DNA from 4 places in the Paraburkholderia sp. D15 genome. Region 2 is predicted to be linked to each of the others. Evidence: predicted binding sites of a transcription regulator. Region 2 holds the regulator's gene; each other region holds the start of a gene.
What was found. The regulator LexA, encoded in region 2, represses DNA repair genes until DNA is damaged. The targets are predictions, from matches to a motif close to ACTGTATNNNNATACAGT.
Positions count from the first base shown of each region.

Region 1: imuA (translesion DNA synthesis-associated protein ImuA) is a predicted target of LexA. The motif match lies at 1,302-1,319, and genes of this name have one in related genera.
Region 3: LFL96_RS33180 (VRR-NUC domain-containing protein) is a predicted target of LexA. The motif match lies at 989-1,006, and genes of this name have one in related genera.
Region 4: LFL96_RS08055 (putative DNA modification/repair radical SAM protein) is a predicted target of LexA. The motif match lies at 1,237-1,254, and genes of this name have one in related genera.

Region 1 covers NZ_CP110395.1:1,356,907-1,359,107, reverse strand. The annotation lists gene LFL96_RS05955 (DNA polymerase Y family protein) at 1-649, opposite strand, end outside; gene imuA (translesion DNA synthesis-associated protein ImuA) at 579-1,286, opposite strand; partial or broken gene LFL96_RS05945 (lipocalin family protein) at 1,403-1,577, shown strand; rRNA gene rrf (5S ribosomal RNA) at 1,783-1,896, opposite strand; rRNA gene LFL96_RS05935 (23S ribosomal RNA) at 2,112-2,201, opposite strand, start outside.
Region 2 covers NZ_CP110395.1:2,559,386-2,561,586, reverse strand. The annotation lists gene LFL96_RS10940 (DUF2939 domain-containing protein) at 1-37, opposite strand, end outside; gene LFL96_RS10935 (hypothetical protein) at 234-578, opposite strand; gene lexA (transcriptional repressor LexA) at 846-1,496, opposite strand; gene LFL96_RS10925 (sulfate ABC transporter substrate-binding protein) at 1,821-2,201, shown strand, end outside.
Region 3 covers NZ_CP110396.1:3,002,259-3,004,459, forward strand. The annotation lists gene LFL96_RS33175 (cytochrome P450) at 1-911, shown strand, start outside; gene LFL96_RS33180 (VRR-NUC domain-containing protein) at 1,022-2,201, shown strand, end outside.
Region 4 covers NZ_CP110395.1:1,871,421-1,873,621, forward strand. The annotation lists gene LFL96_RS08055 (putative DNA modification/repair radical SAM protein) at 1-1,224, opposite strand, end outside; gene LFL96_RS08060 (2'-5' RNA ligase family protein) at 1,397-1,999, shown strand.

The DNA of each region.
Region 1 (2,201 bases), 1.2 Mb from region 2:
CCAGCAGATGCTCGCCGCAGCGGCGCTGCAGTCCGGCGCGTGGCAGACGGCGTACGTCGGCGATCGTCTTGCAACCCAGTCCATCAAACAGGTCCGCGAACAGGCGAATTTCGGGCACCGCGAACATGGGCAACGACAACAGCGCGCGTTCTAGCGAAGCCAGTTTCAATACACGCTGCACACCCGATCGACTCGCGTACTGCTTCGCCAATAGCCACGCGCCCTGGCCGGTTGGGGCTGCGCTGAGGTTCGCGGTCAGGCCGACCGTGGCAAGCAGCGCCCTCACCTGCCGGCAAAGCGACAACAGGCCGCCGAAAAGCCGCAGGCTTGCGCCGACTTCGACGATGATCGTGGCCTCGTCGAGCAGCGCGACATTGGGCGAAAACTTCATCAACGACATGCCGACTTCGCATTGCGCCGCGGTCTCGCGTGCGAGATCGCGCTCGTACAAGACGGTTTCGGGCGATAGCGTCATCACTCCACCGCGCTTCATGCCCGGCTGTACGCCGGCCACCCGTGCCGCGCGGTCCGCGATGACGACCTTGTCTTTCTCGAATACCACGCTACCGTGCGCCAGTTCAGACAACCACTTGGGCCGGAAGACTTCGAGAGACAACTTCGGCAGGTAGACGGCGAGGAAGACGCGCATGGTGGGAAAACAGAACTGGAGTGGGTTGAAGAGAAATCGACAGAGGTTCTGCGCGTGTTGGACCTCGTCGTTTCACGATCTCGACCATCAGGCCATCTGCCGCTGGTCTCAGCGCCAGTCGCAGTACGGCCGGCGAGGAATCTTGAGCCGCCGTCAATGGCCGCACCATGACAAACAGCGTCCCGGATGACTGGGCGGCCAGATGCAAACGCCGTAGCGATGACGCTTTCGCGTGTTGTGCCCAGAGAATGAGCGCATCACAGCTTCCTGCTCGCAGAATCTGTTCAGCGGACCAAAACGCGTCGGCCGATCCAGCCGTCTTGATTTGCAACAGACGATCGAGCGACAGCCCTATGTAGGCCAACCCTAGTCCGTCTGGGATATGAGGTGGCTGGAGCAACGCGACCGGCCGAGCAGTTAACGCACTGAGCGCAGGCCGCAAAAGCCGCATTTCGCCGACGCCTGCTTGCTGAACCAGCAGATCGACCAGTACGCCAACCGGCCAGCCACCGCCTGGCAATTCCGTCGACAGCACGGGGTAGCCTGTATCCACCGTACGCTCCCCCCCACCCGCGAGCTGAGAAGCTCGCCAAAGCGATGGGTGGATATCTTCGGTATGGATAGCAGCGGCTGACATTTAGTGCGATCGAATACTGTATATGCATACAGCACTTTACACTTAAACGGTCGATCGCAATCTGGCTCTTTTTAACCGCTTGTTCGATCTGACAGGCTTCGATTCGCGCGTGACGAATGAATGATCAGGAACTCGACTCGCGGCAATCGACTGGTGCGCGTGTACTGGGAGGGTGTGGTGTACTTGGAGGGAGCGGTACGCGTAAGCCGGAATGGCGCGGATGTGGGACGGGCGTATCTGGAATTGACCGGTTATGCCGAGAGACTGTGGATCGGGGGCCCGGGGCCGTGAGGGCGGAGGTTTTCTGCAACCGGGGCTCGACGCTGGAGGTGGTCGCGTTGTTCTCTGCGTCGCCAGGGGCCGGTAATGGTTGCCGTCGTCGCGTGAGAACGGATACCCCCTGACTACATTCTGAAGTCGTGCTTTCAGGCGCGTAAACGCAGAAACCCCACCGTTGTAGGTGGGGTTTCTGTTTGCTGCAGTGTGCTGCTGGGGAGCCTGACGATTACCTACTTTCACACGGGCAATCCGCACTATCATCGGCGTGGAGTCGTTTCACGGTCCTGTTCGGGATGGGAAGGGGTGGTACCGACTCGCTATGGTCATCAGGCATGACTTGTTGCCGTGGCGCCTTTTGGGGCATCACGACCAATCCGGAAGAAGTAGTTTCTGATGATGTGACATCAGTGGCGGGGGTTGTGTTGTTTTATCTGGCACAACACTGATCTCAACCTGTGTGTGGTCTGCATAAGACCCTGCGCGTAGCGCAGGGTGGGGCATCCATAAGTGCTGAAGCACTAACGGCTGCCGACACACACCTGTTATAGGATCAAGCCTTACGGGCAATTAGTATCAGTTAGCTGAGCACATTACTGCGCTTACACACCTGACCTATCAACGTCCTGGTCTTGAACG
Region 2 (2,201 bases):
CGCTGCCTTTCATCGGTGCGTTCGAGCGTCGGTTCATTCGGGTCCTGGTTCGCGGGGTCCTGGTTCGCGGGGGCAATCGCGGGGTGAATCGGATTGAAGCGGGCATCGCGCGGAATTCTCCATCGAATGTGATCTAACGTGGACCACGGCCACGCCAAAACGATCCCTGCGCGACATCCGGCGTTATACCCGATGTGATACCCAGCGTCATATCAAAGCGACAATCCGAACCTTCAGGCTTCGACGGCTGCGCCCTGCACATTCGCTTCTTCGGCGATACACCGGTCGATCATGCGGCACACCGCGTCCACGGTGCCGACCATGATCAGCCGCGATGGACCGTGATAGACGCGCACCGGCGCACGGCGCGCCGGCTCGGCGGTATTCAGGCCCGAGTTCAGCGACACGCGTGCAAACGCCGGCAGCGCGGAGGGCAGGCTCGATGCGCCGTCGGCGGAATCGAACAGCGATGGCGTGCTCGCCGCCGATGCCTCGATCAACGAGCAGGGCACCAGCTTGCGCAGATGACGCAGACGGCCGAACTGACGGAAGGGCAGCAGACGGGCAAGGCGTTCCATGATTCTCTCCAGGCGATGCAACGATGATGCAACGTGAGTGCGGCGGTAACGCCGCTTTAACGCTGGCTTCGAGCGTCGCCCAACGTACGGGCGTGTTTCGACAGACGGCGTGGAAACACGCCGTCACGCAGAAAAGAAACCAACGTGAATGCCTGCGGCTCAATCCCGGACGATTCACGAGCCAGCCGCGAGAGCTAGCTTCGATGACGCGGGGATTCAACCGCTGAGGACCCGCCGCCGAAACACTGACGAACCCTCGACGACCGCTTAAAACTCGCTCGGCCGTATCAGTCCGACGGCGATCCCTTCCAGCGCGAATTCCGCACTGCCGGTCTCGACGAAGATGTTGTCGTAGTCGGGGTTCTCCGCAATCAGCTCGATACCGTTCGGCCGACGCTTCAGACGCTTGACGGTCACATCGTCACCCAGCCGCGCGATGATGATCTGGCCGTCTTTCGCCTCGCTTTTCTTCTGCACCGCGAGCAGGTCGCCGTCGAAGATGCCCGCGTCGCGCATGGACAGCCCGCGCACCTTCAACAGGTAATCGGGCTTGCTCGAGAACAGCGCCGGGTCGCACGCGTAATGCTGCGAGATATGTTCCTGCGCGAGGATCGGGCTACCCGCCGCGACCCGCCCGATCAGCGGCAACGACAACTGCATGATGCTGGCGTGCGGCAGCGTGAACTGATGCGGCGAATCTTCCTGCCCGCTCAGCAGCCGGATGCCACGCGAGGCGCCGGCCGCGAGTTCGATCACACCCTTGCGTGCCAGTGCGCGCAGATGCTCCTCGGCGGAGTTCGCGGAACTGAAGCCGAGTTCGGCGGCGATCTCCGCACGGGTGGGCGGAAAACCGGTGCGTTCGATCGCCCGGCGGATCAGATCGAACACCTGCTGCTGGCGTGCGGTGAGTTTGGTCATGGTCACTGTATGTATGAACAGGTGACTGTATTTTTATACAGTATTCCGCGCAATTCAAGCTTTACTTTAAGTTCGTCCTCCCGGACACCGCCGCGAGGTCGCGATAACGCCGGTAAACGGCGCTTGAACATCCGATTTCGCGTCGCAACGCCTTGTCTGGCTGTCATTACCACTTTTGCGTATTAAAGAATGAGGAAACATTATTTTTAATGATGAAAGCTCTTCGATAGACTGCCCTTCGAGTTGGCGCTCATGTGCACGTGACCGCGACGTAGAACAACACCACACGCTGTTTCAGCGGACCACCACGCGGAGAAAGTTGACATGAATCACCGGAATACGGGGCTGGCAGGCAAGACGAAGAAACTCATCGCGGCACTCGCGCTCGGCGCGGCCGGCGCACTCGGCGCGATGGCGCAGGCACAGGCGGCCGACACGACGCTGTTGAACGTGTCCTACGACCCGACCCGCGAGCTGTACCAGGACGTCAATCAGGCATTCGGCAAGGAATGGAAGGCGAAGACCGGCGAGACGATCACCTTCAAGCAGTCGCACGGCGGCTCCGGCGCGCAGGCGCGCTCGGTGCTCGACGGCCTGCAGGCGGACGTCGTGACGCTGGCGCTGGCGTACGACATCGACGCGCTGGCCAGCAAGGGCCTGCTCGACAAGGGCTGGCAGAAGCGTCTGCCGGACAACGCGTCGCCG
Region 3 (2,201 bases), on a different replicon from region 2:
TGGATGTGATCGTGCGGATGATGTTTTCGAGCGAGATCGGCGACGATGCGCGGATGGCGGAAGAGGCGACGCACACGCTGATCGTCGCGATGTACAAAGGCCTGTACTGGCCGGTCGGCTCGCCGCGCTGGGTGCCGTGGAAGCGCGCGGCGCGCAAAGCGCAGGCGGTGCTGGACGGCCTGATCGACCGTCATCTGCAGGCGCGGTTGCGCATGGCGCGCGACGCGTGGCCGGACGATCTGCTGTCGCGCCTCTTGACGCTGCATCTGCACGATCCGGCGACGTGGCCGCTGCAGGCGGTCCACGCCGAATGCATGACGTCGTTCCTCGCGGGACATGAGACGAGCGCGGCGACCTTGACGTGGTGGGCGTGGTGCATGGCCGCCAATCCGGCCGCGCAAACCCACGCACGCGACGAAGTGCGGCGCGTGCTGCAAGGCGCCGCGCCCGACGGCGACACGGTAGCCGCGTTGCCGTATCTGACGCAGACCTTGCAGGAAACGCTGCGGCTGTATCCGACCGCGCCCGTGCTCAGCAGCCGGCGTTCGACGAATCCGCTCAATGTCGGCCCGTGGCAGTTGCCCGCCCGCACGATGTTCATGGTGCCGGTGCAGTTGATGCATCACGATCCGCGCTGGTTCGCCGATCCGCTGACGTTCCGGCCCGAACGCTTCGGCCCCGATGCGCCGGACTATCCGCGCGGCGCGTACATGCCGTTCGGCGCGGGACCGCGCGTGTGTCTCGGCCAGCATCTGGCGATGACCGAGATGAGCGTGATCGCGGCGATGCTGTTGCAGCGCTTCGAGCTGAGCGTGCCCGACGGGATGAGCGCGCCGCGGCCGGTGCTGAATGTATCGCTGAGGCCCGAGGTGCCGTTGCGGCTGCGCGTTAGAGAGGTCGAGCGGGATTGAGCGCGGTGAGTGAGCGCGGCGAGGTTATTGGGGACGATCGTCGCATTGCTGGAGCCGCCGGGGACTTTGCTATCATTACTGTATAAACATACAGGTTTCGTGAAAGCACCTTGGCAACCGAATCCCGCCCGGATTTTCCGTCCGGCGCCCCTTACTACCTGCTGAATTTCGAGCGCGCGCTCGCCTGGCTCGCCGAGCGTTACGACGATCTGCTCGACGCGGACGAGCACGCGTTTCTGCGTGCTTTCGCGGGGTTGCCGCCCGCATCGCGCGCGCTGCTGGTGCGCATGCTGATGCGCAAGGGCACGCTGTTCCGCGCGAGCCAGTTGCGGTACGACGAGATCGGCTGTCCGTTGCAGGCCGCCGCGCCGCTGGCTGCGCTGGGCTGGGTGGATACCGAGCCCGGACTTTCGCTCGACGATCTTTTCGCGCTGACCACGCGCGCCGGTTTGCTGGAGATTTTCGCGGACGAGACGAAGCGGGCGCCGGGTTTCAAGGCGCTGCGCAAGCCGGACATGCTGGCGGCGTTGCGAGTGTTTTATGAAGCTGGCGATGTTGGCGATGAGCGTGATGAAAACGTAAGTGCTGAAGGTGCGGAAGGTGCGGAAGGTGCGGAAGGTGCGGAAGGTGCGGAATGGGCGGTTGATAGGGGCGAGCGCGACGCGGAGGTTAGCGCTTTCGAGCGCGTCGCCGTTGCCGTCTCCGTCTCCGTCTCCGCCGCCCGCTCCAGCAAACGCCCGCTGTCCGCGTGGCACGCGGCGACCACCGACAGCGTCCTGCGCGTCGTCATCGCGCCGCTGTGCGACCGTCTGCGGTTGATGTTCTTCGGCAACCTGTATCAGGAGTGGTCGGAGTTCGTACTGGCCGACCTCGGCGTGTTCCAGTACGAGAAGGTCGCATTCGCGCCTTCGTCCCGAGCATTCCAGCAGCGCGCGGACGTCGACGTGTATCTCGCGCTGCATGCCTGCCGCGAAGCGCTCGATTCTCTGCCTCAGCTTTCCTCGCTTCCCGGCGACGACACGGAACTCGCCGCCATCGACGCGCTGGTCGCCGCCGTCCGCCGCATCGATACGTCGAACCCGTGGCTTGAAACGCGTCGCGCGAAACTGCTGTTTCGAATCGGCCAGCATTGCGAGCGTCGTCTGCAGTGGCCGGCCGCGCTCGCCGTCTATGCGATATGTGCGTGGCCGGGCGCGCGGCATCGGCGGGTGCGGGTGCTTGAACGCAGCGAGCGTTTCGGCGAAGCGTTCGATCTCGCCACGCAAGCCGCCGCCGCGCCGGAAAGCGAGG
Region 4 (2,201 bases), 690 kb from region 2:
CACCCGACGCAACTGTGCGGACGAAGCATCGTGCATCGCCGCCCGATAGTCTTGCGTGACCACGAATGGCTTGATTTTCTGCAGCGGACAACGCAAACGCACAAGGTCTTCATAGCGCACTCGCCGCGAACGCCGCAACTCGACCAGCCGCTGCGCATTGCGCAAACCAATGCCCGGCACGCGCGCGATCATGCGCAGCGGTGCACGATTCAGATCGACCGGGAACTGGTCGCGATGCGCAAGCGCCCACGCGAGTTTCGGATCGATCTCGAGCGACAGATTGCCTGGCTGCTCGAACAGTTCGTCGGCGCTGAAGCCATACCCGCGCATCAGAAAATCGGCCTGATACAGCCGGTGTTCGCGCAACAGCGGCGGTGCCTGTGCCGGCAGCGCGGACGGGCTGTCCGGAATTGGACTGAACGCCGAGTAGTACACGCGCTTCAGTTTGTATGCGCCGTATAGCGTGCCGGCGGTCTGCAGGATCGTGCTGTCGTTCGTCTGATCGGCGCCGACGATCATCTGCGTGCTCTGGCCGGCGGGCGCGAATCTGGGCGCACCCTTTGCCTTGGCTGATGGCGCAGTTTTGCCGCCGGCCCTGGGCGTGCCGGCCTCGCTCTGCGCCTCTTCCTGTGCAAGGCGGATGGACCCCATGGCGAGCTTGATGGTGCGGACGCTCTTTTCCGGCGCGAGCGTTGCAAGGCTACTGTCGGTCGGCAATTCGATATTCACGCTCAGACGGTCGGCATAGCGCCCGGCCTGGGCGATCAGTTGCGGGTCGGCGTCCGGAATCGTCTTCAGATGGATGTAGCCGCGGAACTGATGATCCTCTCGCAACGACCGGGCGACGCGCACGAGCTGTTCCATCGTGTAGTTCGACGACTGGATGATGCCGGAGCTGAGGAATAGTCCATCGATGTAATTGCGCCGGTAGAAATCCAGCGTCAACTCGACCACTTCCTCCGGCGTGAAGCGCGCGCGGGGCACGTTGCTCGAACGCCGGTTCACGCAATATTGGCAGTCGTACAGGCAGAAATTGGTGAAGAGGATTTTCAGCAGCGATACGCAGCGCCCGTCCGGCGTGAAGCTGTGGCAAATGCCGGCGCCGGTACTCGCACCCAGCCCGGCGATGCCGCGCGAGCTGCGTTTGGGCGCGCCGCTGCTCGCGCACGAGGCGTCGTACTTTGCCGCGTCAGCCAATACCTCGAGTTTTTTAAGCAATTCCACGTTGCCGCCAATACTGTATGGATGTACAGTATTGTACGTAAGCCATCCACTTGCGCAAGGGTTTTCGAAAGGGGACTGAATGGTCGATCGGACACATACAGGCGGGGCCTGGTTAAAACTACATAGCAAACGGAGAGTCGCTTGATGCCAGTTTTTCCCGCTCAGGAGCGCCATGCCTGAACAACTCTGGCTGCCCGGGCTGGAGGCGCCACCCACGCCGACAGACGGCCTGTTTCTCGCCGTTTTCCCCGATGCCCACACGGCGGCCGGCATCGCAAAGCTCGCGCAGCAGCTTTGCGGGGAAATGCGCGTGCGTAGCAAGCCGCTCGGCGCGGGGCGATTGCATGTCACGTTGCAGCATCTGGGGAATTTTGCAGGCGGTTTGCCGCCGGCTCGCGTCGAGGCGGCGATACGAGCGGCAGCATCGGTCCGTGTCGAGCCATTCACGGTCGAGTTCGATTCACTGGTCAGCTTTGCGTCGAGGCCTCGGCCGGGGCCGTTGGTGCTGGGTGGTGGCGACGGCGTGGTGAGGCTGTACGCGCTTCACGACATGTTGGTCGAGGCGTTGCGTAGCGCGGGTATCGAGGGGCGGGCGGGGGCTTCCGTCGTGCCTTATACGCCGCATGTCACGCTGGCTTACGGCATGCCGTGGGTTGCGACAAGGCCCATCGAACCCGTTAGCTGGAATGTGCGTGAGTTCGTGTTGATGCATAGCCTGCTTGGGCGCACGCGCCATGTGCCGCTAGCGCGCTGGCGTCTGGAGGGCGTGCGCTGATCGCGTGGGCCGGTACGTCGAGTGGCGAAGGATGCGGGGTTGTGGCCGATGCGGTCGCACTTTGAGCGTCGTCCGAGTCAAAATGCCAACGCCAACGCCAACGCCAACGCCAACGCCAACGGCATCCCGATGCGTACGCCACATAGCAGTCGACACGCACCACACGGCAATCGACAAGCGCTTGCCGGGCCACGCAAACGCT